2 regions of the Bacillus sp. MUM 13 genome follow, and region 2 is predicted to be linked to the other one. Evidence: a T-box and tRNA genes for the amino acid it is inferred to sense, from the RefSeq annotation. Region 2 holds a T-box; the other holds one or more tRNA genes.
The links. The T-box of region 2 lies ahead of BIV59_RS03660 (valine--tRNA ligase). A T-box ahead of a tRNA ligase gene usually reads a tRNA of that ligase, here a tRNA-Val.
Positions count from the first base shown of each region.

Region 1 (14,978 bases), on a different contig from region 2:
CCTCACGATGTGAGTGGACCAGTTCCTGCTGTTGTAATGGTTCACGGATCTGGTCCAAGTAATATGGATGGACAAGTTGGAAATAATCATCCTCTTAAAGACTTTGCCGAAGGTTTATCCGAAAAGGGAATTGCAGTATTACGTTATGATAAAAGAACTTTTATATATGGAAACGAGATGAAAACTGATAAAGGATTATCAGTTAAAGAAGAAACTATAGAGGACGCTATCCTTGCATCTAACTTGTTACGAAACGAACCACGCATTGATTCCGATAAAATATTTATTATGGGTCATAGTATGGGTGGGATGCTAGCTCCTCGAATCGACGCAGAAGGTGGAAATTTTGCTGGAATTATCATATTGGCCGGCTCACCTCGAACATTAGAAGAAATTATGATGGACCAAAATAACACTGTTTTAAACTCATTGAATAGATTTGTGAAATGGATCGCTAAGAAACAAATAGCAGCATTAGCATCCAAGTTCGAAAATATTTATAACCTAAGTGCTGAAGAGGCAAAAGATACCTTTGTTTTGGGAAAAAAGGTAAGAGCCTATTATTTTAAAGAGATGGGAGAACATCCTTCTAAGGATTACCTTAGAGATTTAAATAAACCTTTATTCATCCTGCAAGGTGATAAAGATGTCCAAACTTCGGTGGAAAAGGATTTCAATGGTTATAAAAACTTACTGGGTGATCATCCAAATGTTAGATTCAAACTTTATCCTAACTTGAACCATTTGTTTATGCCCTCCATTTATGGAGAAATATTAAAGGCACAAAAAGAGTATAAGGTTCCCCAGAAAGTAGATAAACAAGTTATTAATGATATTTCCAACTGGATACTTACAATTTAGGGAATTTTTTTCAGTATTTTCTGCAATGAGGGTTACAAAAATCTTTAAATGTTCTAATAAACCCAGGCCAATGCTTAAACAGCTTTATAAGATTATTTGAGAGTAGTTAATAGACTACTCATTTTTTGTTGTATATTATGAGTCTACTGCGATGTAAAAAACTTCACTTCTTCCCTATTCAACTCTCGATCTTCAGTTCATAAACTCCCTATCCTCTTTAAAGTCTTGAATAGCAAATTTCAACAACATAAAAAAGACCACTTCCCTCTCAATTTTCTAAGAAGGTTAGTGGCCTTAATCGTAAGAAAAGGGTTTAACAACGACCGCTTTCTTACCACATTTGCAAAATCCTTATAAAACCCTTGATACAACTCGTTTGATGACCTGTGACGGGATCGAACCGCCGACCCCAACCCTGTCAAGGTTGTGCTCTCCCAGCTGAGCTAACAGATCGTTTTATTAAAGTACATTTCTTATTATAGTTTTTACTGGGAAAAAGTCAATCCCTTTTTCTGAAAAAGTTTTAAGCTTTATTTATTTTTTTGTCTCTTTTGTTAAAAATTGTTGTTTCTTAATAAGTTCTCGAGGCAAATCCATTGTTAAAGCAGGTTGATTGGACCGAATATTCGAAGACTCCTGCGGGATCAGAATGACAGATGTGACCCCGCAGACGCAAGTCGAGGAGGCACAGCGCACGCCCCGCGGAAAGTGAAGCATCCTGGAGCGGAAATCAGCCACTTGTTCCAAAGCAGCAAAGTTTGCGAAACAGCCATTATTGCATTTCCCAGATGTTACATTTGCATAAAGAACACTTGTTCTCATATAATAAATAAAAAGGGGGAACAATGATGAACAGCACTTTATTGAGAAGCTTGAAAGAAGACAGCTTACTAGAAATCATTTATTTATCAGAAAAGGGCCAGGTTTCACAGCGCAGGATTCAGGTGCTGGATTTAACGGAAGAATATGTTCGGGCCTATTGTTTCCTAAGGAAAACGAACAGAACATTTAAAATCAGCAATATCTTATCTTGCCGGATCTCCTCACAGCGCTACAAATATTCCGGTTAATATATGTGTAAAAAAACCATGCCATTTTTCCAAACACACCCTCTTCCCTGCGCCATTCTACTCATTAAATATCCTCAGCACTAATAAAATTCAGTACTCAATCGTCAAGCAGGAAAAATCCTTCATCATTATGATAAAATGGTGGGGTAAGCCCTTACAGCCATTTTTTAGAAAGCAGGGTGCAAGTGATGGAAATACCTAAAGGCACAATAAAAGAAGAAATGTTTTTAAGCAAGGAATTAGGGGAAGAGTTAGAATTACTTATCTATTATCCCGCGAATTTTTCTCCATTATATAAATATTCCCTTGTCATCGCTCAGGATGGCCGGGATTATTTCCAAATGGGAAGAATCGGCAGGATGGCCGATGAGCTCCTTTATAAGGGAGAAATCGAAAATATCATTATCATCGGGATACCATACCGCAATGTTCATGACCGGAGAAGCAAATACCATCCCGAAGGCGAACAAAATGCGGCTTATATCCGTTTTCTGGCCCATGAGCTTGTTCCATTTTTAGACGAAAAGCTTCCAGGCTACGGAGTCGGAATGGGCAGGGCCCTTATCGGGGATTCGCTCGGAGCCACCGTTTCACTGATGGCTGCACTGAAATATCCGCATACATTTGGAAAAGCGATGCTTCACTCCCCTCTTGTAAATGATGCGGTTTTGGAAGCTGTTGCAAGCTTCACTGATCCGCATCTGCTTGAGCTGTATCATGCTGCAGGAATCGGTGAAACCGAGGTACCGACAACAGATGGAAAAATCCAGAATTTCATTGAACCTAACCGTAAACTGAGCAAAGTGTTTAAAGAGCGGGGCTTTTCGTATCGCTACGAGGAATTTGACGGAGGGCATACCTGGAAATACTGGCAGGCAGACCTTAAGAGGGCCCTCAAAGAATTATTTTAAGGGGGAAATGTTTTAAAGAATCGTCCCCCTGTTTTCCGAAAATTTTGTTATAATATCTAACAAATACATGTTCCTTTGCGTTCAGATACATACCATATCCCCATTTTTGCGCAAAGGGCCATTGAACTTCCATGCGGGTCACCGGGCTGTCAAGCCCTGGCGTTCTTGCATGCCGCAAAACAAATACATGTCGATCCAGGAGGTATTTTTATGAATTACGGTGTGGCCATTTTCCCTTCAAAAAAGCTTCAGGATAAAGCGAATTCTTACCGGAAGCGCTATGATTCCCACTATGCCTTAATTCCTCCGCACGTCACGCTTAAGGGTGCATTTGAGGCAACAGATTCAGAGATCAAGCCAATTGCATTAAAGTTAAAAGAAATCGCTAAGAAATATCAGCCATTTTCTTTAAAGGTGCTAAAAGCCAGCACGTTCCAGCCGGTTTCAAACACGATTTACTTTAAAGTGGAAAATTCCGCTGAACTTGAAGGCCTGCATAATGAATTGAATACCTTCTCTCCTGAAACATCCGAATATGCTTTCGTGCCGCACATCACAATCGGCCAAAAGCTGTCAGACGATGAACATTCAGATGTATTCGGCCAGCTGAGCATGCTCGATTTGTCCCATGAAGAGGAAATCGACCGGTTCCATTTGCTTTATCAGCTGGATGATGGAGCCTGGACTGTATATGAAACATTCCGGTTAGGAGATGAATAAAGAAAGTGATTGTTAAACAAGCAGATTCACAAGCTGAAATGAAAGATGCCTATTCAGTCCGGACCAAAGTGTTTATACACGAGCAGAATGTTCCGGCTGAAGAAGAAATCGACCAGTATGAAGAAGAAGCAAAGCATTTTGTTTTATATGATGATCATGGTTCCCCTATTGGTGCTGGTCGTTTCCGTCTTGTAGACGGTATGGGCAAGGTTGAACGGATCTGTGTTTTATCCGATGTCCGAAGCAAAGGCGCAGGCACCATGCTCATGACGGCAATCCATGATGAAGCAAAGAAGCAAAGCATTCATGAATTGAAGCTTAATGCCCAGAACCATGCCATCCCTTTTTATGAAAAGCTCGGATATCAGGTCGTATCAGAAGAATTTCTCGATGCCGGCATACCGCATCACACCATGAAAATGAAGATATAAGGTAATCCCGGCACACTGCCTGTCGCAAATGCAGTGTGCCGGGATTTTTTTGTTCCTTTTGCCTCTCCTATTTTCCGCGAAATCCTCCCCTGACTTAAAAATTTCAGAAAATCCACTCATATCTAATGCCAAATCCCAAACCGGGTCATAGTCTATTTATAAGTAACTGTAAGGAGGGATTTAGATGAATGAAAAGGACTTTAATGTCGCAGATTCGCAAAAAGCACTGATGGAATTACTGGTTTCGCGTACACTTCGAAAACACGGAGTCCAAAAGGGCAAGCATGACCTTTCAGAGAAAGAAAAAGCAAATTTAAAGGAAACTGTTAAGTATCTCCAGGAACAATCAAACAAGCTGATGCAAAGCGAAAACAGCATTACAGAAAAAGACGTGAACCCGCGCACGAATATTTATGAAGGAGATAAATAGGTGCTGCATGAAAATTTTTCAGATTAAATGTAAAAATAGACGAAGTAATCAAGGGTATCCGTCCAAACATAGTGAAACGCACAGCATACAGTAATAGGGAAGTAAGATAAAAGGAGGATAATCAAATATGAATCAAGATGTTTATAGAAGCAAAGGCAATAGCGGCAGCGGCAGCAGCAACTGCCATGAAAGAAAGTGGTCCGCTCTGGATGACCGCAACTCACACCCAATGGCAGCGTTTTGCGATTCCGATAATGATGTTGAGCAAGAAGCCGTTCAAAACAGCACACAGCTTCAGCTTTCTGAGGAATTAGTTTATATCAAAGATTCTTGTGATGTAAATGTAACTTCTACAGATGTTAAGGCTGCACTATCTCTTCAAGCAGCATTGCAGGCAGCCATCGTGGTGGTAATCAGCATCTCCATCGCAGACAGCAGCAGAGCAGAACAAATTACTCAGGAATTGCTTCAATCTTCTAAAATCAGCCAAATCACTCGCCAAAAAACAATCATTGAAAACTCCAGAAATGTTGAAGTTACAACTACTGATGCTCAAGTGGCCGTTAACATCCAGCTGCTTCTTCAGTTATTGCTCGCTTTAATCGTAGAATTGGATATTCTGTAAAACTCCCATCAAAAAGGACACATATGTGTCCTTTTGATGTTTATTCAGGATTTCACACCGTCTGATTTACAAACCAGCCTTTGCCGGTCAGCTCTGTCGCTGCTTGTTCGATTATTTCCCTTGGAACGCTGCTCTTGTAATGGGCAAAATGCGGCAGCTGCAGATTTTTGGGTTCGCGGCTGATTTGGGAAGCTGATTTTTCAGCACTTCCTTCTATCTCTTTTTGAAGCTCTCCATAAAAGTTAATCGGCCTGACAGGGGCAACACCGCTTACTGCTCTTATCGGCTGCTCTTCCTCTGCTGCAGCAGTGCGGCTGGCATATTGGATATATTCGAATTGAGTAATCGGCATTATGTATCCCATCTGTTTCTACCTCTTTTCTTCATATGTTTTCGCATTTTTTTTATTTACATACCACTTAAATTAATACGATAAACATGGTCTTCGTGCTCTTTTTGTTTCTATCATGTTCTGTTATGATTATCAGTAGTATTCCATATGTGATTAGAGGTTTTTCTATGAAATTAGCAACTTTACACAATACTTTAATTGATTTGAATCGCATCTCCCCTGATCGGCTCCAGCCGCTTTATGAAAAGAGCAAAAATGGCGAGATTTTTTGCAGACAATGCGGAAATCCAGTGCGGCTTTATATAGGAATTAATGAAACTCCCCACTTTTACCACCAGTCCAAAGCCCACAACTGTGATGCTGCAGAAACGGAAAGAGAAACAGCAGCTGCCGATGAAACTGGCAGCCTCAAGGAAGAGTCAGCTGAAGACGGATTCAGGCTGCCAAAATCAAGGGCGATTGCAGAAACCAAGACAGAATACCTTCCATACTGGAAAAGCGAGATTGTCAAAGGAAGCCCGGCCTATCGCTCCAAGCCGCCAGTTTCCTCCGATATAAATGATGACTTCTTTAAGCAGCTTAACGAACAGGAAATTGTCCTGGACAAGCAGCAGACTGACGCAGCCACTGCAACCGAAGGCCCCTTGCTTGTGCTTTCAGGTGCCGGAAGCGGCAAAACCAGGGTGCTGACAGTCCGGACTGCCTATATGCTTACAGTTAAAAAAATCGATCCGAGGAGCATCATGCTTGTCACCTTTACTGCCAAGGCGGCCAATGAAATGAAGCACCGGCTTTTAACGTATCCCAATATCAACTCAGGGGTGCTTTCACAGCTCGTAAGCGGCACTTTCCACAGTATTTTTTATAAAATCCTGATTTTTCATGAACCCCATAAATGGCAGCGTGAGCGTTTAATCAAGTGGGACTGGGAAAAAGAGAAAATCCTGAAAATGGCTGCACGGGAGATGTCCCTTGATGAAAAAGAGTTTTCCTTTGAAAATGCCATCGCGCAAATTGGCTTATGGAAAAACTCCCTCATCTTCCCTGATGGCACCCAGCCCCGGGATGACTGGGAAAAATCCTGCGCCGCTTTATATCAGCATTATGAAGAATATAAGGAAAATAACGGCCGATATGATTTTGATGATATGCTCGCCGGGTGTTATTCATTCTTAAAGGATAACCCGGAAATTCTCGAAAAATATCAGCAAAGATTCAAGTACTTCCTTCTGGATGAGTTTCAGGATATTAATACAGTTCAATACGAACTCATCAAGCTCCTTTCAAAACAGACAAAAAATATTTGTGCTGTAGGAGATGATGATCAGGCCATCTATTCTTTCCGCGGCAGCAACCCGTCATTCATCCTGAATTTTGAAAAAGACTATCCTGGTTCAAAAGTGGTGAAGCTCACGGAGAATTACCGTTCTTCACACGAAATTGTGTCAGCAGCCAACCGGATTATTAAACGCAATCACAACCGCATGAGCAAAACCATGAGCGCTCAGCACAATGACGGCACTCCTGCTGTGATGTTTTATCCTTATGATGAAGAAATTGAAGCAACGATGATTGTGACGGACATACAGGAGAAAATTCAAAACGGGGCAAGTCCCGGGGATTTTGCGATTCTCTACCGGACCCATTCTATGTCGAGGGCCATATTTGAGCGGCTCGCTTCATCGACGCTTCCTTTTGTGATTGAAAGGGATGCAGAGAGCTTTTACGAACGGAGACTTATTAGAGGTATGCTTGCTTTTATGCGCCTCAGCCTCTCACCGCATGATCCGAAGCCTGCAGGTGAAGTCCTTTCTTCCCTTTTCCTGAAGCAAAGCGTCCTTCAGGAAATGAAGGCTCAGACCATTTTGCAGGATTGCGATTTTATTGATAGCTTTTCTTTTGTAAAAACTGGACATGCTTTTCAGGAAAAAAAGCTTAAAGCCCTGCCCAAAAAAATCCGTTCACTGAAAAACGTCTCTCCGCTTGTTGCATTAGAAATCATTGAAAAGGATTTGGGCTTTAAGGATTTTGTAAAAAAGCGCGGCAATGATGGAAGTGCTGAAAAGGCCTCCGATGATATCCGGGATTTACGGGTAGCCGCCAAACGCTTTGAAACGGTGGCCGAATTTATTGAACATGCAAATCATATGACTGCGATGATTAAAGAAGTGAAAAACCTTTCGAAGCATTTTACAGACAGCATCCAATTAACAACCATCCACCGGTCCAAGGGACTTGAATATAAAACGGTTTATATTCTGGCGGCAGTAGACGGAAGCCTCCCCCATGACTTTTCTCTTGAGGAATACAGAAATGGAAATGAAAGCTCGCTTGAAGAAGAACGCCGCCTGCTTTATGTGGCAGCAACCCGGGCACAGGAACAGCTGTACATTTCCGTACCAAAAACAAGACGCGGAAAAACGGCCTATCCTTCAAGGTTTTTAAAGGCACTGAAAAAATAGAAACAGGCGGGGATTTTTCCCCGCCTGTTTCATTTGGTTCACGTGTTTAAGGTATTACTTTTTATTCAGCATATTGGCAAGTGTGCCAAAGTCTAATTTGTTTCCGTCTTTTACAATGCTTTCGACAATTTTATCCTCTGTTTCCTGATTTACCGGCTTTTTCGCAATTTGAGAAACCCTTTTGATAACGCTCCGCACTGTCGCTTCATCTTTAAAGTTAGCTCCCTGAAGAGAATTTGCCAGTTCAAAAACATCCTTCATATTTACACCGGTTTTGCCTTCAATGTTTTTAAAAAAGTTATTTTCCATTCTCTAAGCCCTCCTTCTCTGTAAAATATCCTATGCTCCCGGGGAGAAATGGTTCATAGGAGTTTTTACAGCAGGAGGAAACAGGTTTAGCAAACTGGGCACATCTGCATATGATATGTAAAAGTAATATATAGGCAGGAGGAAATGCTGTGTTTTTTTTCCGCAGGCCAAAACAAATTGAACGCAGGGTTGGAGTGCTGAAGGAAGTATCAAGAACAGAAGCAGTTGTGGAAACTGAAACTGAAAGAATTTCCTTCCCGCTTGCTTTTGTAACAAAGATTGAAGCTAAACAGAATGAAGTGAACATTCATTTGAACGATAACGCGCGGAACGTACTGAAAATAAAACCAATTACAAAAGATAGATCCGCAGTAAAGAATAGAAATCATAAAGCTGTATGGATAAATCCCTTGCTTTTCCCGCCAGATAAACCAAAGCGGGTACCAACGGGTGAAAATACGGAAGTATGCACCTTTAGAAGAGGACTTTGTCTGAGCCTTATCTGCCGCTGCAGGGAAAATGGCCGAACACCGGAGAACTTGCTGAGAAAGCATATGTGCAAGAACATTCATTTATTATTTTAACGGAATAGGCGCCGCCTATTCCGTTAAAATAAAAAGCTCAGCATAGTGCAGCGCCCACAATGATCAGGAGAATAAATAATACAACGATCAAAGCAAATCCAGAGCCATATCCGCCTCCGTATCCTGCTCCATAACCATAGCCTGGTCCGTATCCTCCCCATCCATATCCATACATTCCGCTTCACCTCACTTTGGGTTCTCCCTTCTAACATATGACAGGAAACCCAAGGTGTATAGGCAAACTCCATAGATATATAGCCTATTTCAAAAAAGATACACTCAGGGCACTCAGCCCTTAGGTTTAAAAATCAGTGCCCCGATGAATCCGAATATGATGGCTGCTGAAATACCTGAGCTCGTTACTTCGAACATGCCTGTTAACACGCCGATAAGCCCATGCCGCGCTGATTCCTGCATCGCGCCATGCACTAAAGAATTACCGAATGAGGTAATGGGTATCGTCGCCCCGGCTCCTGCAAAATCAATGAGGGGCTCATAAAGGCCAAAGCCATCCAATATTGCACCTGCAACAACTAGTGTACTAAGCGTGTGAGCTGGAGTAAGCTTGGCAACATCGAACAGAAGCTGTCCGATAACGCAAATGATCCCTCCTACAACAAATGCCCAAAAAAACATAGGCAGCATAGCAGATTCCTCCTTTTTTTAACAGCATATTTGCCGATCGTTTAGGTTAACTCTTTCTTTAATTCAACGATTTCCCGGAATTTCTTTTTGGCTTTTTTCTCTGGAACATCTTCTTTTTGCAGCATTTCATTTAATCGCACAGATTCAAGGAAGATCTTATAATCACTCGACACGATGAATTGATGATCAGGAAATTTCTTCTTGAGTTGTCCTGTTACCTGTTTTTCAATACTTTTCATCTGGAATCTGTGAAGATGCTTCACCTTGTAAGCGACGATAATGGTTTTTCCATGCTTGACCGTCACTACGTCATAAACGTATTTATGGCCGGCTACTTCTTTTTTCACTTTTTTCGCAGTATCATCATTTTCATTAGAAGTTTTGATGATATCCATTGGAGCAGGATCGATTTTCTTAACAAGTGACAAATCATCCTTATTCTGGCCATCATCTGAACAGCCTGCAAGAATAATAAAAAGAATCAATACAGGCAAAGAAAACCACTTGCCTATTCCTTTTTCTATGAAGGTTAACATTTTTTCACTTCCCCGTATTTTGGTTATACCTCTATTTTCTTTTATGTAAAGGAAATTTATGAATGGTAGGATAAGGAAATAGAAGGAATCCGTTTGTTCTCTTCTAATTTTCCGCAAAAAAATAAACCTTATCCATTAAGATAAGGTCCCATCCCTTTTATTATTTTCCTTTATTGCAGCCGCAGCCTTTCTTAACAGCTACCGTCGGGCTTTTTTTAATAGGTCTTTGCACAATATTTATGGGCTGTTGTTTTCTGATCATCACAAAGCCTCCTTTTAATTATATAGTTAGTATATGAAAGGGAAAAAGCTTTGTCCCGTTCAATCGCCCATTATCTTAGTAATTACCACTTCAAACACTGATCCGATGGCTGCTATGGAAAGGATAAGGATCACGGCGTCCCCGGCTGGATTTTTAAGAAGGTATAGCCCATACAGAAATATGCTGACCCAAATTCCCGTACACCAAAAACAGCTTAGCAGTTCTCCAATCCATCGTTTTATTCCTTTATCTTTTGGTAGCAGGTAAATCTCGGTGACGCCTTCTTCGTTTTCCTTCTCTATTTCATTAAAAAATGGTCTCCGGAAAAATTCAGTGATCTTATCATAAACAATCAGCCTTGTTAACCGGAAGGAAGCCAAACCGAGCAAAATGATGGCAGCAGGATGGATGGTTTCAAGGTTCATTAGCTTCACCGCTTTCAGGAGAGTTTTATCATGCTTAAAAAATGGTGAAGTCTCGAATATCCTGGAGCCTGACAACATGAACCGAGCTGCCGACTTTAATTTTCACATCACCGTCCTGCCTGCCGATTATCTGAAACCGGATTTTACTTCCATGAATGACGGCTTCACAGTAAGGCTTTTGCGATTCTTTGGGAGTTTTCAATATTCGTGATATCTGTTCTTTCATCTTCTTCAATTCCTTGGGATCCATTCTCTCTTCCTGATATACCGGCAATGCTTCTGCTGGCTGTTCTTTTTCTTCTTCTTCGCCGCTCATCAGCCTCTTAATCATATTAGATTCTTTTTCGAGGATTGCATTAATTTCTTTGATCGCCTCGGCATTTCCTGCGGGCTTGGGATCTTTTACCGTTTTAATCGCTTCTATCTCATTCTGGATTTCCTTCATGGCGTCATACACGCCAAATTCCACCTTCACCTGTTCAAGTTTTCTTTCTTCATCTTCTTTTTTCCGGCTTACTTCATCCTCTTCCAGGACCTTTTTCTCTTCCTTCTTTGGATGTTCCTTTTCTTTAATTTTAGAGCGGTACTCTTGCTGCATATTTGGGTTTGGCCCCTCTGTAATATTTGGCTGGATGATATAAAATAGCGGTTTAGTCGATGCTCCTTCTTTCTTGTTTTCTGTCATATTCCGCCTCCTAATATTTCAGTATGCTGATGTTTTCAAGCAGGCTCTCTGGATATTCTGTCATTTTCCTGCCGAATTGGTGCCTGATAAACAATATAGAATCATTCCTTTTTTCCAGGCGTCCAATTACTGCTTTGCCATTGAAGGTAAATCGGCACACCGGCTTTGGGGCAAAGGCCGGCAATTTGGCAAGCTTTTCAAGCAGAATTTCCTGAGAAAGGGCATTTTTAATATTTACTCTTGGGATGCTGCATTTTTGCTTATCTGATTTTTTTATGACCTCATTAACCGAACGGACTCCGTCAATTAAGAAAAAGTGCTTCTTTACAGTATGAATAGCCGCTCCCCCCTTTTTATAAAATCGGACTAATGTACATTCATTTTGGGTAACCAGACAGATTACTATCACCGGTCTCTTCATAATTGGACCATTTTCCGGTCTATGTACAATATATTTTTCTTTTTTACATTTATGTATGGTATTGCAAGCTTCCAGGCTGAAGATATGATATTGGTGATTTTAAAGGGAGCATATAGGAATTAAATGAAGGTAAAAAGGTGCATGGCCATAAAAAAAAAACGCCTCAGATGAGACGCTTCTTTGCAGACATTATCATTAGCCCATTACATGATAGCCTGAATCCACATGTATATTTTCACCAGTAATGCCTCTTGAAAGGCCGCTGAATAAGAAAAGGGCTGTGTCTCCTACTTCTTCAGGAGTTGTTGTGCGGCGAAGTGGAGCTTCTTCTTCAATTTTCCGCAGAATGGAGTTAAAGTCACTGACACCTTTCGCTGATAGAGTCCGGATTGGACCTGCAGAAATAGCATTCACGCGGATGCCATGTTTGCCTAAATCGTTTGCCAGATATTTTACACTTGCTTCAAGTGACGCCTTGGCCACTCCCATGATATTATAATTCGGCAGGACACGCTCGCCGCCAAGATAGCTCATCGTTACGATTGATCCGCCTTCAGACATCAGGCCTTGCGCTGCTTTTGCAACTGCTGTCAGTGAATATGAACTGATATTATGCGCAAGCAGAAAGCCTTCTCTGTTTGTATTCATATAATCGCCGTTCAGCTCTTCTTTATTGGCAAAAGCGACACAGTGGGCAATCCCGTGAATCACTCCTGCTTTTTCCTTGATTTCTTTAAAGCATTGTTCAATGGATCGATCTTCTGACACATCGCATTGAAGAATCAGGGAAGATGCTCCATCAAGAGTTGCCGCAAGCTCACGCACACTTTTTTCCGTGCGTTCCCGTCCATATGTAAATATCAATTTTGCGCCAGCTTCATGAAGAGAACGTGCAACTCCCCATGCGATACTGCGTTTATTTGCAACACCCATCACTACAAATGTTTTACCTTCTAAAGAAAGAGTCATAGCCTCATGTCCTCCAATTTATTACGAGTCATTAGTACCTAGTACTTAATTCAAGTATAACAAAAAACAGCGCAAAGAAACACCTTTGGGGGGTTTTTTATTCTGCCGAACCAATAAGGGTAAAACAGGCTGCGGGATGAAATTCACCTCTATGGCCTATACTAGATGGTGAGAAACATAGCCTGTTTTTATTAATGCAGGTGGTGGTACTATAGATGTATCGAGTGAATGAAGCATTAGGGGGAGTTTTTATGAAAATAGATATTATCGGAGACATCCATGGCTGTTTTGATGAATTTGAGTCACTAACAAAAAAGCTGGGTTATGACTGGTCAAAAGGTTACCCTGTTCATCCGGATGGCAGGATTCTCGGATTTGTTGGAGATTTGACCGATCGCGGACCACATTCACTGAAGGTCATTGAAGTTGTTTATGAATTGGTTCTTATACATAAGCTTGCTTTGTATTCGCCCGGAAATCATTGCAATAAGCTTTATCGTTTCTTTTTGGGAAACAAGGTGCAGATTACATATGGCCTCGAAACCACTGTAGCAGAATATGAAGACCTTCCCGCAAGGAGCCAAAAGAAAATCAGAAAGAAATTCATAGATCTTTATGAGCAGTCACCACTATATCAGATTGCTGACAGCAATTCTCTGATTATTGCACATGCTGGCATAAAAGAAGATTATATCGGCAAGACATCAGATAAGGTAAAAACCTTTGTCCTTTATGGAGACATCTCAGGCGAAAAGCATCCTGACGGCTCACCGGTAAGGCGTGACTGGGCGAAGAGCTATAAAGGAAAGCCCTTAATTGTCTATGGCCATACCCCGGTTAAAGAGGTGCGGCATATCCACAACACCTTTAATATTGATACAGGCTGCGTTTTCGGCGGAAAATTAACTGCCCTGCGCTATCCTGAGCTCGAAACCGTATCTGTGCCATCTTCCATGCCTTTTCTTCCTGAAAAATTCCGCAGTACCTTTGATTAAGACAAGCCTGCTGTATGCTGAACATAATTAAACAAAAAACCTCCCGGCAAGACTATCCCAGGAGGTTTTTTGCATGTGCTCTATTAAACATGTATGTTGATTAGAAGTTTTACGGCATCATACTAAAATTACCAGCATTTTTTTCAGACATATTCATAGCCTTTTAATTGAGGCAAGCAGTTTTTTCATATCTTCCGGCAGCGGTTCTGAAAATGTCAGTTCCTTCTTCAGGAATGGATGATAGAAAGTCAGCTGGCTGCAATGAAGTGCCTGTCGCAAAATGGCCTGCCGGCTGCCACCATATAAATCGTCCCCTGCAAGAGGATGTCCAAGATGGGAGAGATGCACCCTGATTTGATGGGTGCGGCCGGTTAAGAGTCTGAGCTTCACGTGGCAATAGCCTTCATAATAGCCCATAACCTTGTAGAGTGTGCAGGCATATTGCCCGTCCTCCCTCACTTCTCTCTCAATGATGCTGTCAGGATTTCTTCCTATAGGGGCCTCTATTCGGCCCGACTCACAGGAAATGGACCCTTCTGCAACGGCATCATAACTGCGTTTTACACCACCGGCTTTTTGCTGTTCACTAAATAAGTGATGGACATGCCGATGTTTTGCAATAAGCAAAAGGCCTGATGTATCCCTATCGAGCCTTGTGACAACATGGACGGTAGATAACAGCCCTTTTTCCTGATAATATCCAGCAAGTGCATTTGCCAGGCTGCCATCTGGATGTTCACGTGAAGGGATTGTATTCATGTAAGGAGGTTTAACAAGAACCATGACATAATCATCTTCATATTTAATGGAAAGCGGCAGTCTCTCAGCCTTTAATCCCACACTCCCGGCTTCAGGAGGAAAATGCACTTCCACCTGGTCACCCTCATGCAGTGAATATCGTACAGTTGCTTCAAAGCCATTCACCAGGATCCTCCCGCCGCCAAATTTAATGGCGGTGAGAGCCCTTTTTGAAATATCCCGGCCTGATAAAAATTCGCGAAGCAACTTTCCTGACTGCTCTTTTTCCACCTTCCAGCTTAAGGTGAAATGCTGTTTGCTGCTGTTGTTTGACATGAAGTTTGCCATAGCTCCTTAGTTTGCAATGAATGAATCGTGTACTCTCTTCCAAAAAGGAAAGGGACGAAACCGTGCAAAACGTATTTTTTCATCTGCTACGCGATATTGAATGGACTTTACATCCTGATGAAGCAGGGAAAGATGATCAACAGTGATCTGGAAATTCGCATTCTTTACCGGGCGCAGCATACAGGTATGGTGCGCAGGG
Region 1 covers NZ_MLYQ01000045.1:1,356-16,333, forward strand. The annotation lists gene BIV59_RS13115 (alpha/beta hydrolase family protein) at 1-861, shown strand, start outside; tRNA gene BIV59_RS13120 (tRNA-Val) at 1,242-1,314, opposite strand; gene BIV59_RS13130 (WYL domain-containing protein) at 1,710-1,931, shown strand; gene BIV59_RS13135 (alpha/beta hydrolase) at 2,120-2,842, shown strand; gene BIV59_RS13140 (YjcG family protein) at 3,053-3,562, shown strand; gene BIV59_RS13145 (GNAT family N-acetyltransferase) at 3,568-3,993, shown strand; gene BIV59_RS13150 (hypothetical protein) at 4,178-4,423, shown strand; gene BIV59_RS13155 (spore coat protein) at 4,551-5,048, shown strand; gene BIV59_RS13160 (hypothetical protein) at 5,101-5,412, opposite strand; gene BIV59_RS13165 (UvrD-helicase domain-containing protein) at 5,568-7,862, shown strand; gene spoVIF (sporulation-specific transcription regulator SpoVIF) at 7,917-8,171, opposite strand; gene BIV59_RS13175 (hypothetical protein) at 8,321-8,755, shown strand; gene BIV59_RS22840 (YjcZ family sporulation protein) at 8,793-8,930, opposite strand; gene spoVAE (stage V sporulation protein AE) at 9,044-9,400, opposite strand; gene BIV59_RS13185 (YhcN/YlaJ family sporulation lipoprotein) at 9,442-9,936, opposite strand; gene BIV59_RS13190 (DUF1360 domain-containing protein) at 10,258-10,623, opposite strand; gene BIV59_RS13195 (hypothetical protein) at 10,658-11,308, opposite strand; gene BIV59_RS13200 (hypothetical protein) at 11,319-11,717, opposite strand; gene fabI (enoyl-ACP reductase FabI) at 11,925-12,698, opposite strand; gene prpE (bis(5'-nucleosyl)-tetraphosphatase PrpE) at 12,950-13,693, shown strand; gene BIV59_RS13215 (RluA family pseudouridine synthase) at 13,847-14,779, opposite strand; gene BIV59_RS13220 (NAD kinase) at 14,786-14,978, opposite strand, start outside.
Region 1: it encodes a tRNA-Val, which carries the amino acid that the T-box ahead of BIV59_RS03660 (valine--tRNA ligase) is inferred to sense. The anticodon was not compared.

Region 2 (14,978 bases):
TCGCTGGTGATCAATCGTTTTCTCAGGGCCGACTTTATTGTTTTCTTTACAAATGTGCTCGGTTTCATGGTGATGGCTATCCACACCTTTGCCCCTGTTCAGGTCGAATCGGACGTGCTTGCCCAGCGACTTGTGTCTGAATTGCTGCTGATTCATATTACGATGGCGATTTTATCCTACGGAGCTTTTTCGCTGTCATTTGTCTTTTCCCTGCTATATATGATTCAATATGACTTATTGAAAAGAAAAAAATGGGGAAAGCGCCTGCAGCGCCTTGGAGATCTTTCGCAGCTTGAAAGAATGTCCTTCATTCTTAATGGGATTGGGGTGCCCATCCTGATCTTTTCTCTGATACTGGGGCTGCAATGGGCGTATATTAAGGTTCCGGGTGTCCATTGGTTTGATTTAAAAATTGTGGGCTCATTCATTGTTCTTGCTGTTTACAGCGTGTATTTATATATGAAGGTCCGGAAACAGCTTTATGGAAAGAAGTTAGCGTTATTGAATATTTTTTCGTTCATTATCCTGCTCATTAACTTTTTTCTTTTCGGAAGCCTTTCTACATTCCACTTTTGGGTTACATAGGAGGATATCATGAGAAAAATTATTGTCGGTTCCAGAAGAAGCAAACTGGCCATCACACAAACAAACTGGGTGATTCGCCAGCTAAAGGAACTTGGTGTACCTTACGATTTTGAAGTGAAAGAAATTGTGACTAAAGGTGACCAGATTCAGGATGTAACATTATCCAAAGTAGGCGGCAAGGGTTTGTTTGTGAAAGAAATTGAACAAGCTATGCTTAACAAAGAAATCGATATGGCTGTTCATAGCATGAAGGATATGCCGGCTGTGCTTCCAGATGGTCTGACAATCGGCTGTATACCTCCTAGGGAAGACCATAGGGATGCTTTGATTTCAAAAGGCAATATACCGCTCGATGAACTGAAGAGCGGGGCAGTCATCGGAACAAGCAGCCTTCGCCGAAGCTCACAGCTTCTTGCCAGCCGGCCGGATCTTGAAATCAAATGGATCCGCGGAAATATTGATACGCGTCTGGAAAAGCTGAAAAACGAAGACTATGATGCCATCATTCTCGCTGCCGCAGGACTTGCCAGAATGGGCTGGAAGGCTGAAACGGTGACAGAATATCTGGAGCCTGAGCTTTGCCTGCCTGCAGTAGGCCAGGGTGCACTTTCCATTGAATGCCGCAGTGATGACCAGGATTTGCTGGCAGAGCTGCAAAAGCTTACTTCTGAAGAAACAAAGATTACAGTGGAAGCGGAGCGGGCCTACTTAGATAAAATGGAAGGCGGCTGCCAGGTGCCGATTGCCGGCTATGCCGTTGCCAAGGAAAATGGCAATATCTCACTGACAGCACTTGTCGCTTCTCCTGACGGAAAAGTGATATACAAGGAAGTAGTTGAGGGGCGCGATCCGGCTGCAGTTGGAGAAGAGGCGGCCCGTATCTTGAGTGAAAAGGGTGCCAAGGAACTGATTGACCGCGTCAAAGCGGAGCTGGAGCAATAATGCCCGAAAATAGGCTTCCAAAAGGATACAGGATCCTGGTTACACGGGAAAAAAAGCAAGCTTCTGGTTTAGTACGGAAAATCGAAGCAAATGGAGGGGTTCCGCTTGCGGTCCCTCTTCTTGAATTTGTTCCGCCTGACTCCCTTGAGGTCATCCAAGAAACGCTTATGATGTTAGACGAATTTAATTGGCTTATATTCACGAGCCAAAACGGAGTCGATTTTTTCTTCAGCCAGTATGAAGCAGGAGCTAGAGAGAGCAAACTGCCGAAGATTGCCGTAATCGGGAACCAGACAAAAAAGGCTCTCCTTAGCCGGGGACTGCAGCCTGATTTTATGCCGGATAAATTCGTTGCAGAAGAATTCGCCCGGCAATTTGTCCCGCATCTTAAAGCTTCCGATCAGGTTTTGATTGCAAAAGGAAATCTGGCACGCCCTGTAATTGCAGAGGCAATCAGGGCCGCTGGAACGGCTTGCGAGGAATTGACGGTATACCAAACGAAGCTGCCTGACAAAAGCGGGGAATTGCTGGCCGGACTCCTGAAGCAGCAGCAAATCGATGCGGTTACATTCACAAGCTCCTCGACCGTCCACCATTTTATGAAAATCGTTAAGGTGAATTCCCTGCAAAATGATGTAAGAAACATTATGATAGTATGTATAGGCCCTATAGCAAAACATACAGCTGAGCAATATGGACTCACCGTCCATGTCTGCCCGGATATTTATACATCAGATGCAATGATTGACCAATTATCAGCCCATCTGCAATCAGTACGGAACTTATAGGAGGAATTCAAATGAAAGACCTACAATTCAACCGCCACCGCCGCTTGCGTTCAAGTGCAGGCATGAGAGCATTGGTGCGTGAAACGTTTTTGAGGAAAGAAGATTTGATTTATCCGATCTTTATCATTGATGGTGAAAATATTAAAAATGAAATTTCGTCCATGCCTGGCGTTTATCAGCTGTCGATGGACAACCTTCATGCAGAAATGGAGGAAGTGTCTGCACTTGGCATTCAATCCGTCATCTTGTTCGGAGTTCCTCATGAGCATGATAAAGATGAAACAGGTACAGGCGCCTACTCTCATAATGGTTTAGTGCAGGTGGCCACAAGGCTTATTAAAAAGGAATTTCCTGAAATCATCGTAATTGCCGATACTTGTTTATGCGAATACACAAGCCATGGCCATTGCGGCGTAGTGGAAGGCGGCAAGATCCTGAACGATGAATCACTCGATCTCCTTGCTAGAACAGCCATTTCACAAGCCGAGGCAGGTGCCGATATTATTGCGCCTTCCAATATGATGGACGGATTTGTAACAGCAATCCGCGCAGGGCTTGATGAAGCAGGATACGAAGATATTCCAATCATGTCTTATGCAGTCAAGTATTCATCCGCGTTTTACGGTCCTTTCCGTGATGCTGCAAATGGTGCACCACAATTCGGCGACCGCAAAACCTATCAAATGGATCCGGCTAACCGCATGGAAGCCTTCCGCGAGGCAGAATCAGATGTGGAAGAGGGAGCTGACTTCCTGATTGTAAAACCTGCTCTTTCTTATTTGGATATGGTCCGGGACATGAAAAACAGCTTTACCCTTCCAATTGTAGCTTATAATGTCAGCGGTGAGTATTCCATGATCAAAGGAGCGGCATTGAACGGATGGATTGATGAAAAAGCCATTGTCATGGAAATGCTGACTGGCATGAAGCGTGCAGGCGCAGACTTAATCATCACATATTTTTCAAAAGATGCTGCACGCTGGCTGGATGAAGAAAAATAAGCAAAAGGGCAAGTTACCTTTATATGAAAAGGGGATATGGGAATGCGGTCATATGAAAAGTCAAAATTAGCATTTGAAAAAGCGAAAAATGTTATGCCAGGCGGGGTAAACAGCCCGGTCCGCGCCTTTAAATCGGTCGATATGGACCCGATTTTCATGGAACGCGGAAAAGGCTCCAAGATTTATGATATTGATGGAAATGAGTACATTGATTATGTGCTATCCTGGGGCCCTCTGATTCTTGGGCACTCGAATGACCGGGTGGTCGAGGCAATCAAGAAGGTTGCCGAAACAGGAACAAGCTTCGGGGCATCCACATTAATTGAAAATAAACTCGCCGAGCTAGTAATCGAAAGGGTCCCATCCATTGAGATGGTCCGTATGGTATCATCCGGTACAGAAGCAACGATGAGTGCCCTTCGTCTGGCAAGAGGATATACAGGCCGCAATAAAATCCTTAAATTTGAAGGCTGCTACCATGGACATGGAGATTCCTTATTGATCAAAGCAGGTTCAGGCGTTGCGACACTGGGACTTCCTGATAGCCCGGGTGTGCCTGAGGGAACAGCGAAAAATACAATCACGGTCCCTTATAACGACTTAGCTGCTGTTTCATATGCATTTGAACAGTTTGGCGAAGATATTGCCTGCATCATTGTAGAACCTGTTGCCGGCAATATGGGCCTTGTACCGCCGCAGCCTGGCTTTTTGCAGGGGTTAAGAGATATAACCTCCCAATACGGCGCACTGCTGATTTTTGATGAAGTTATGACAGGATTCCGTGTGGGGTATAACTGTGCACAGGGCTATTACGATGTGATGCCTGACATTACCTGCCTCGGCAAGGTAATTGGCGGCGGCTTGCCAGTCGGCGCCTTTGGCGGAAAAAGAGAAATTATTGAAAAAGTGGCTCCAAGCGGAACGATTTATCAGGCCGGCACGCTTTCAGGAAATCCGCTGGCGATGACGGCAGGCTATGAAACATTGAGCCAGCTGACTCCTGAAGTGTATGAGGAATTTAAACGCAAAGGTGATATGCTGGAAAAGGGCATAAGTGAGGCTGCAGAAAAGTATGGCATTCCGCATACCTTTAACCGTGCAGGCTCCATGATTGGCTTATTTTTCACAAATGAAAATGTCATCAACTACGAAGCAGCAAGATCTTCTGATTTGAACTTTTTCGGTACTTATTACCGCGAAATGGCTGATCAGGGTATCTATCTGCCGCCGTCCCAGTTTGAAGGATTATTCCTTTCAACCGCGCATACGGACGAAGATATCATGAAAACCACCGCCGCTGCTGAAAAAGCATTTGCGAAGTTGAAGAAATAAAGAGACCTGCTATTCAGCTTAGTGCTATCTAAATAATAGGAACCTAACATCAGGAGGCCAGATCCCTTATCATTTATGGGATCTGGCTTTTTTATTTGTGTCTCTGTTAACCTGCCTGTGGATTTCCATTCCAGTACAAGACTCCCGGGGCATTTGCCGATCATGCCAGCTTGGCTCCTGCGGGTATCATCTCTAATCAAAATACACTCTCCAATCAGCAAAGTGAAGATGTCCTCCATGCACTCCTGATACCGTGCATGCACATTTTGTTTTGTTCCTCCAGTAATATTCCATTTTCCTTCTTCATAGATTGTTAATGGCATCGTTATTGTTTTTTTTTCTGAATTATGGAAGGAGGAGTTGTGTTGACCAGAGAAAATCAATCGTCTTTACGATTTTCATTAGAGGAGTCCATTTGGTTTCAGAAGGGACAGGAAGTAGCTGAGCTATATTCCATTTCCCTTGACCCGAATGTATCCATCCAGGAAAACGATCAATATGTGGTCATCAAAGGGACCCTTGACTTAAGCGGTGAATATAGAAATGAAGTTCGCAGCGGAGAATCTGTAATCAGGGATTACACACAAAAAAATTATCCCAAAACCATCCACAATGTGGAGAAAAGAGAAAATGGAAACAGTGAATTTTCCCACAGGTTTCCAGTGGATATCACCATACCGGCAAACCGGATTTCATCACTTTCTGAAATTGATGTGAGCATCCTGTCGTTCGACTATTCTCTGCCGGATAAAAACTGTCTTAAACTTCAGGCGGATTTGCTGATATCAGGCATTTATAATGAAGCACAAGTCAGTACTAGTACTGCAGACAGGTTTGAAGAAGACAGCACAGCTGAAGAGGATGAAGACTACTACAGCTACGCCGGAGCAGAAGAAACAGAAGAAATTGAAGAAACAGAAATATACAGTGACGTACCCCGTGCAGAGGAGAAGGCAGCAGATGATGAAAACACCGATTACTATCCGTATTATGCTGAAACGGAACATCATAGGAATGATGAGGAAATAGAAGATGATCCACACTTTACCCTCCCTGTTGAAACGGAAGAAAGCGGACAGTACAGCTGGTACACTCAGGAAGAAACTGTGACGGCACCAGTTGATGGAGAAGAAGCTGATGCTTTTGCCGGTTACAGAAATGATCCAGCTTTTGATCCTTATACCGAAGCTGAAGAAGAGACCGAGATTTATTTTCAATATGAAGAAGAGCCATCAAGCGATCCTGAAATCAATGAACCGAAAATGGATTATGAACAGCCTCCGAATGAGTCCTATGGAAATGATGTGTTCCAAAACTCGCTATACCGTGCCGATGAAGAACCCGGGCACTATCCTGATAGCGGGGGGGATGAAGAACCTAGGCAAAACCTTTCTTACAGTGAGTACGAGGAAGAACCCGGGCAAAATCTATCTTACAGTGAGTACGAGGAAGAACCCAGGCAAAACCTTTCTCCCAGTGAATACGAGGAAGAAGCTGAGCAAAGCCTTTCTCCCAGTGAATACGAGGAAGAAGAAGAGCTATACAGGCCCTTCAGTGTAGAGGTTACCAAGCCTGCTGAAGCAGAAGAGGAGTCACAGCCTATCTTAATAAAGGAAGAGCAGCAGGCACCGGTTTTTGAGATACCTGTTCTTCCATATGAAAGTGGTGCACCTGACAGCATTCCTGAAGAAATTCTGCGCATAAATGAGAACAAGCAGGATGAAAAACCGGCACGAGCCGAAAAACTGCCTACACCATTATTGGAATTGGCTAGAAGAAGAGAAGCGCCTCCCAAGAAAAATGCCGGCAAAGCGGAAAAGCAGGAGCAGGCGGAAACGGAAAAGCGCGTTTCTTTAACAGATTTTCTCGGCAGGAAGCAGGAAGAGGAACTGACAAAGGTTAAGGTCTGCATTGTTCAATACGGAGAAACATTGGATACACTGGCAGACCGCTATGATGTCTCGGTGCAGTCCCTTTTAAACAGCAATGAACTCGAACCTAACCAGGATATTTTTGAGGGTCAGGTTTTATATATCCCCAAAACACCAAACTTTAAAAGGTGAATATGAGAAATTATAGGTAAAGCAGAGCGGAAACCCTGCTCTGCTTTTTTAGTACAGCGAGAGGGGCTTTTTAAGTTCCAAATGCTTGTCACGGCAGAACAGGCGCATGCGCCTTTTTAAAATGGTCGTTCAGAAGAAAGCGGGGAAATCTCGTGAATGAAAACGAGAATCTGAAACAGGATACAGAAAGGATTGTCCAGGATTATGCGCTTTCTGTTCTTTTTGTGGAGCAGCATGGAAAAATCAGAAAGGTATACACCGACAAAGGCGTTTTCGCACTGAAGCTCATTCCTCCCAAACATGGCATTGATTTTATCCGGAACGTCCAATTTCTGTATCAGCGGGGATATAACCGGATTGTCCCTATATATCCGACTAATGACGGAAGATATGCAATTCTCCATAATGGCAGCCTGTATTATCTGATGCCATGGCTCTCAAATGATGAAAATGGGGAAAGAAATGAGCGGCATAAGCAGATGTTCAGGGAACTGGCCAGGATGCATACTCTATCTTCGAGGGAAATGGCAGTGGATGAAGAACACAGGCAAGAGCATTATCAGACAACACTAGAGGAGTGGAAAAAGCAGGCGGAATTCTTGGAAGAGTATGTGGGAAGCTGTGAAAGAAAATGGTATATGTCCCCGTTTGAGATGATTTTTGCCTCAGCATATGCTGATATATCCCAGGCCCTTAGCTATAGCACGAAGAAGTTTGAAGAATGGTATGAAAAGACAAAGGATAAGGAAAAGGTGAGGACTGTGATGACTCACGGAAAGTTATCACTGAAGCATTTTATCTATGATGACCGGGGATATGGCTATTTTATCAACCTCGAGAACTCAAGGAAAGCGCCTGCCCACTTTGATTTGCTTCCGTTTGTGGTCAAATCGTCCAAAACATATCCTGTTAAAAATGATGATTGCGTGGATTGGATATATAATTACTTTAAGTATTTCCCTCTAAAAGAAGATGAATTGCTCCTGTTTCAAAGTTACCTTGCCTATCCTGGCCCCTGCTTGGACATTGTCAAAAATTATTTTGAGAAAAAAGGCAGCCTTAAAGAAATGGATTACCTGAAGCAGCTGCAGCGGCAATACTGGCAGCTGAAAAATACCGAATATGTTGTCATGAAAATGGAAGAAATCGAGGCCCAGAAAAAGGCCGCTGCCGCACAGCAGGCCCAGGAACAAAGCTAAGACCGGCTGTCTCTTATGGCAAATTCCACAAATCAGTCCAGGGAATCAGCCAGCAGGGAATTAACCGGTCTTTTTTAGATTAACAACATACCTACCTGCGAAAGCGCCTATCAGCAAGGTGCTTTCGCATTTGTGTTCGTCGGACTGCAGTGCCTAGCCTCTCGAGGTCATAAGCCACGCAAGAATTGAAGTCAAAGAGCGCCTTCTATTCTTGCGCGTTTTATGCTTTGATCCTTTAGCTTCCGCAATTGATTTCGTCGAGCTGCAGTGCCTAGCCCCTCGAGGTCATAAGCCACATAAGAGTTGAAGGCAAAGAGCGCCTTCAATTCTTATGTGTCTTATGCTGGTCGGAGGCCCCCAGGACGGGGGTCACAAAGACGTTGCCGCAGGATGCGGCGTTCTTAGTCTTTGATCCTTTTAACGAGGCGCTTCCGCTTTTGATTTCGTCGAGCTGCAGCGCCTAGCCTCTCGAGGTCATAAGCCACGTAAGAATTAAAGGCAAAAAGCGCCTTTTATTCTTACGCGTCTTATGCTGGTCGAGGCTTTCGAGGCGCTTCCGCATCCGGGGTTAGAACCATTCAAGCTGGAATGCGACTGCTATTAGTATTAGCAGGGCCAGCAGCAGTACGTCGAATGTGGTTGGAAAGAAAAAGGTCCGGATTCCCTGGAATATGCAAATGGGAATGATGCATTGCTGGCAGGCGTTTCGGCAGGTTCTCAGCCATGGCGGCATGGAGTAAGGGGAAAATCTTCGCTTCATTCTTCAGCACTTCCTTCATAGAGTCATATTATATTATGGGTATCTGCGCAAAAAGGTGAATAAGCAATCACGCTATTCCCTGAGTGAGTATAATATATAAAAAATCGGAAAGAATGATTGACTGAATAGCTATTTTTTTTGTAGTATATTAGGTATATTACTTTTGATAAAAAAATACATTGAAAGCTATGATCGGGAATAGTACGATGACAGGCTGCTTTAAAGAGAGGGAACCATTTGGTGAAAGGTCCCAAGCCAGCAGCATCGGAAGTCGCCCAGGAGCTGTTTCCGTGAACGTAAGCCAGATAGTAGCGGAAACCGGCAAGAGCCGTTATCTTATTTGAGAGCCGTAGAATGGGTACATATTTGCTGTATCATTTTTCGGAAAAAAGGTGGCACCGCGAACAACTTCCTTCGTCCTTTTGTGATGAGGAAGTTTTTTTGTGTTTAAAAATATGAGATGCATGCAAGGAGGAAACGGACAATGGAAGAAAATCAGATATCCATGCCAACGAAATATGATCCGCAGTCGATTGAAAAAGGACGCTATGAATGGTGGCTGAAGGGGAAGTTTTTTGAAGCGGAAAAAGAATCTAAAAAACAGCCTTACACCATCGTTATTCCGCCGCCAAACGTAACAGGAAAGCTTCATTTAGGGCATGCCTGGGATACAGCGCTTCAGGATATCCTTACACGCATGAAGAGAATGCAGGGCTATGATGTATTATGGCTGCCCGGCATGGACCATGCAGGAATTGCTACACAGGCAAAGGTTGAACAAAAGCTCCGCGCTGACGGCATAAGCCGCTATGATCTTGGACGCGAAAAGTTTGTTGAAGAAACATGGAAATGGAAAGACGAGTATGCTGGTCATATCCGCGAGCAGTGGTCAAAGCTTGGTCTTGGACTTGATTACTCCCGTGAACGTTTTACGCTTGATGAAGGTCTTTCGAAGGCCGTACGCGAGGTATTTGTTTCCCTTTATAATAAGGGGCTGATCTACCGCGGGGAATATATCATTAACTGGGATCCTTCAACAAAGACAGCTCTTTCTGACATTGAAGTTATCTACAAGGATATTCAGGGTGCATTTTATCATATGAAATATCCATTGTCAGATGGATCAGGATTCATTGAAATTGCCACAACCCGTCCGGAAACCATGCTTGGGGATACAGCAGTTGCGGTTCATCCTGAAGATGACCGATACAAGCATTTAATCGGCAAAAACGTGACGCTTCCGATAACTGGAAGGGAAATTCCGATTGTTGCAGATGATTATGTTGATATGGAATTCGGCTCTGGGGCAGTTAAGATTACGCCTGCACATGACCCGAACGACTTCGAAATCGGCAACCGCCATAACCTTCAGCGGATTCTTGTTATGAACGAAGATGGAACGATGAATGACAAAGCAGGAAAATATCAAGGCATGGACCGTTTTGAATGCCGCAAGCAAATTACAAAAGACCTTCAGGAGCAGGGCGTTCTTTTCAAAATTGAAGATCATCCTCACTCAGTTGGACATTCAGAGCGCAGCGGCGCAGTGGTTGAGCCTTATTTGTCCACTCAATGGTTCGTTAAGATGCAGCCATTGGCGGAAGCAGCTATAGCCCTGCAGCAGTCTGAAGATGATAAAGTAAATTTCGTGCCGGGACGCTTTGAGAATACCTACCTGCGCTGGATGGAAAATATCCGCGACTGGTGTATCTCGCGCCAGCTTTGGTGGGGACACCGCATTCCTGCCTGGTACCATAAGGAAACAGGCGAAATCTATGTTGGCCAGGAAGAACCTGCTGACATTGAAAACTGGAACCAGGACAACGATGTGCTTGATACATGGTTCAGTTCAGCGCTTTGGCCTTTTTCAACAATGGGCTGGCCTGATACGGAAGGTGAAGAATATAAACGCTTCTATCCGACAGCAGCGCTTGTTACAGGCTATGATATCATTTTCTTCTGGGTATCAAGGATGATTTTCCAGGGAATTGAATTCACAGGACAGCGGCCGTTCAAGGATGTGCTGATTCACGGGCTTGTACGTGATGAACAGGGCCGGAAAATGAGCAAGTCTCTTGGCAATGGTGTTGATCCTATGGATGTTATCGAGAAATACGGGGCAGATTCTCTTCGCTATTTCCTATCAACAGGAAGCTCGCCTGGACAGGATCTTCGCTACAGCAATGAAAAGGTTGAAGCTGTCTGGAACTTTGCCAACAAAATCTGGAACGCCTCCCGTTTTGCACTGATGAATATGGAAGGCCTGCAGTTTGAGGACATTGATTTGACCGGCGAGAAATCTGTTGCTGATAAATGGATCCTGACCCGTTTGAACGAAACGATTGAAACGGTGACAAGACTTGCTGACAAGTATGAATTTGGTGAAGTGGGTCGTGTGCTTTATAACTTTATCTGGGATGATTTCTGTGACTGGTATATTGAAATGGCGAAGCTTCCGCTATACGGTGAAGACGAAGCTGCCAAGAAAACGACAAGATCCATCCTGGCCTATGTTTTAGACAATACGATGAGATTGCTTCATCCTTTCATGCCATTCATCACAGAAGAAATCTGGCAGAACCTGCCTCATAACGGGGAATCAATCACTACAGCAGCATGGCCGGAAGTGAACGGAGAGCTGCATGATGAAGAAGCCGCCGAGGAAATGAAGCTGCTTGTTGAAATCATCCGTTCTGTCCGCAACATCCGTGCTGAGGTTAACACTCCTCTCAGCAAAAAAATTAAGCTGATACTGAAAGCCAAAGACGAAAAGGCGCTTAGTACACTTAAGAAAAACAGCGCCTATATCGAGCGTTTCTGCAATCCTGAAGAATTGACAATAGGCATTGACGTTGAGGAACCAGGCCAGGCCATGACAGCCGTGGTAACAGGTGCTGAACTGATTCTTCCTCTTCAGGGACTGATTAATGTAGAAGAAGAAATCAAACGCCTCGAAAAAGAGCTCGATAAGCTGAATAAAGAGGTAGAGCGGGTTCAAAAGAAATTGGGCAACGAAGGCTTTGTTAAAAAAGCGCCTGAAAGCGTAATTGAAGAAGAACGCGCAAAAGAAAAAGACTACAGCGAAAAACGCGACGCCGTAATCCGCCGCATCGAAGAAATGAAACAACTCTAAAAAGCGCAAGCGCCTTGTTAAGCTCGCGAAGCAAAACGTCTTTCAAGGATCGAAGGCTAAATACTCTGCATCCTGCAGAAACGCCTTCATGACCTGCGTCCTGCAGGCCTCAGCGAGCTAGGCGCTGGAGCTGGATTAAATAAAAAGCGCAAGCGACATGTTAAAAAGAGCCGCCCGGAATTATCTCCGGGCGGCTTTTGGTTTCTATAATAAGCTTGTTCACAGTGCAGCCATTATTGTGATTCCGCATTCAAATCATCACAAATAAAAGTTAAATACTCCCGGACAAGATTAATGTCTGAAAGCATGCTCAATGTCCTGCTTCCGACTACATCTTCAATTTCATTCAGAAGCAGGCTGCCATCTTCATTGAAAATAAAGTCAATGCCACAAAGCCCAAAATCAAATAAAGAGGCGATTTTTTCTGCAAGAAGGCGTTCATCCTCTGACAGCTCATATAGGGAGGCGCTGCCGCCAAGCGTGAAATTGGCCTTAAAGTCAAGGTCAGAATGCCGCAGCACAGCTGCGATTATTTTTTTGCCGATAACAAAAACACGGACATCTTTACCGAGCTGTGCGGGTTTTTGAACAATCCATTTTCCGTGAGGATCCAGCCTTATGTTTTTCTTCTCATCTTCATTTCCCGCTAAATAGACGGCATTTCCTCCGCGTCCATGTACCTCTTTGACAATGTAAGGAAAAGAAAATACCCGGTCCAATGAAGTTTCGTAAAAAAGGGTATCTGCCATTGGAATTCCATAAGTGCTCAGATATTGATGTGTTTTTGCTTTATCATTGCAGATTTCCGAAACAAAAGAGGAGTTATAACACGTAACTCCCATAAGCTCCAGCTGTTTTGTGAAAAAAGGATCAATCGTTCGGACAATAGCAAAGCCGGGAAGATCAGTACTATTTCCGTGAAGAGACAAAAACAGCTCCTGGTTCTGATATCCAATTTGGAAATCCTCCCTGAAATGAAGGTCAAGGGAAATTCCGAGCAAACCAGCCTCCTCAAGCATCCAATTGATATAGGCTTGATTTTTTTCTGCATCATTTTTGCTGTATATAAGCCAACCGTTAATCATTGTCAGCCCCGATTCCAAACTGTTTTTTTAAAATATAAGAAATCATGCTGTCTGCAACATTAACCCCTGTACAATCATAAATGTTCAATAAGTGGGCGTTGGAATTTACTTCACAAAGCAGCGGGCCGTTTTCTCCAAAAAGCAGATCCACCCCGGCGAAATCCGTTTTCAGGATCTTCGCGCATTTTATGGCCAGCTCACATTCTTCCTTTGTCGGCGTATAGGGATATGTTTTCCCGCCGGCCGTGACATTGGCCCGGAAATCGGTTTCGGACTCCCGGTACATGGAAGCGGCCACAGCATCTCCTACTACATTCAGCCGGATATCCCGGCCTTTGCTGTGTGAAATGAATTCCTGAAGGATGAACGGCTTGTGCTTAAGCACAGCTATTTTTTCCAAAAGCTCTGCTTCATTATGTATTAAATAAACCTGCTGGCCGAATGACCCATACGATTCTTTGATCACAAGAGGATAGCCCAGCACTTCCCCCATTTTTGCAAAAGCTTCATAATCATTCCGAAGTATCCCCTCAAAGGTAAAAGGAGGGAAGATTGTTTTAGGCATAGGAATTCCGCTGTTTATGAGCGCTTGATGGGTTTTTGCTTTGCTGTCGCAAATATCGATTGCTTCACTGCTGTTATATACGTGCAGTCCCATTGTTTCCAGGTGCCGGGCAAGATGGATATCCTTGTCCATAAATAGAACGAAATCGGGCAGATCCCCCTTAAAGCCGGCAAGAATCGGCTTGCCATCCTCAATCATTGAGATGAGTTCAGTATTGCGGACAATCTCCGCATCGATAGAGTAACGTTCAGCTGAATGTTTTATAAAAAGAGCTAAATCAGAAAATTTTTTCTGCTGCAAATATCCATTTACAATGATCCAGCAGCGTATTGTATTCGTATGCATAGTGGTGCACTTCCTTTTTGATGTCGATTTATCTCATCTGCCTTGAAATATGATAGGATGAGAATGATATTGATATTGCATGGTTCTTTGTGTATAGGGGGCTTATATAATGAAATACTCGAAAATGGATGAAATAAACAGTGCTATAGAAAAAAGACAGCTCAAGCTTGGCATGGATTTTGGCCTATCGCGAATGGAAATGCTGCTCGAAAGGCTCGGAAATCCGCATCAGCAGCTGAAATATGTGCATATTGCCGGATCCAACGGAAAAGGTTCCACTCTAAATTATATGAAAGAAATCCTGATAACTGAAGGAATATCTCTGGGAGCATTCACATCTCCATATCTGGTGAAGGTGAATGAGCAGATCAGCCTGAACCGGGAATCTATCAGCGATGAGGATTTCATCTCGATTTATCAGGAAATATATCCTGTGATACAAGAAATGGATGAAGAAAATTGCGGTCCGACCGCTTTTGAAATTCTCACAGTTATGGCACTCCTATTTTTCAGCAAAAAAAAGCCGGAAATTGTTTTGCTTGAAACAGGGCTTGGCGGCCGGCTGGACTCGACAAATGTTGTGGTTCCTCTGTTATCTGTCATTACTTCGATCTCTCTTGAGCATACCAATATTCTTGGCAATACGCTTGAAGAAATTGCCGGGGAAAAAGCAGGAATCATCAAGCCGGGAGTTCCTGTAGTTACAGGTGCCATTGAAACAGGGCCTGCCAGGGTTATTGCTGAGACAGCTGAAAAAAATCATTCTGAACGATATACGCTTGGCAAGGACTTTATTCTATCAGATTATTCTTCACATGCCGGACAGCAATCCTTTTCATTTAGGATGAATTCTTTCAGGCTAACCGATGTAAAGTCCGGCATGCTTGGCAGGCATCAAGGTGATAATGCAGCACTTGCGCTTGCTGCTGTGCTCCTTTTGAAGGAAAAATACGGTTTTTCCATAAAAGAAAGCAGCATGAAAGAGGGGATTTGGAGGTCCAAGTGGAATGGGCGTTTTGAAGTTTTAGCGAAAAATCCACTGGTTATCTTGGACGGAGCCCACAATCCGGCGGGAATGGATGTTTTGCTGCAGACATTGCGTGAAAATTATCCGGACTTTAAATATCGTTTTGTTTTTTCTGCATTAAAAGACAAAAACTACAAAAAAATGCTTGCTGCC
Region 2 covers NZ_MLYQ01000009.1:90,875-105,852, reverse strand. The annotation lists gene BIV59_RS03695 (cytochrome C assembly family protein) at 1-585, shown strand, start outside; gene hemC (hydroxymethylbilane synthase) at 595-1,527, shown strand; gene BIV59_RS03685 (uroporphyrinogen-III synthase) at 1,527-2,315, shown strand; gene hemB (porphobilinogen synthase) at 2,327-3,316, shown strand; gene hemL (glutamate-1-semialdehyde 2,1-aminomutase) at 3,359-4,648, shown strand; gene spoVID (stage VI sporulation protein D) at 5,014-6,711, shown strand; gene ysxE (spore coat protein YsxE) at 6,864-7,910, shown strand; gene BIV59_RS22670 (hypothetical protein) at 8,479-8,670, opposite strand; T-box leader at 8,850-9,095, shown strand; gene BIV59_RS03660 (valine--tRNA ligase) at 9,155-11,803, shown strand; gene BIV59_RS03655 (ATP-grasp domain-containing protein) at 12,037-12,888, opposite strand; gene BIV59_RS03650 (RimK family alpha-L-glutamate ligase) at 12,881-13,798, opposite strand; gene BIV59_RS03645 (bifunctional folylpolyglutamate synthase/dihydrofolate synthase) at 13,908-14,978, shown strand, end outside.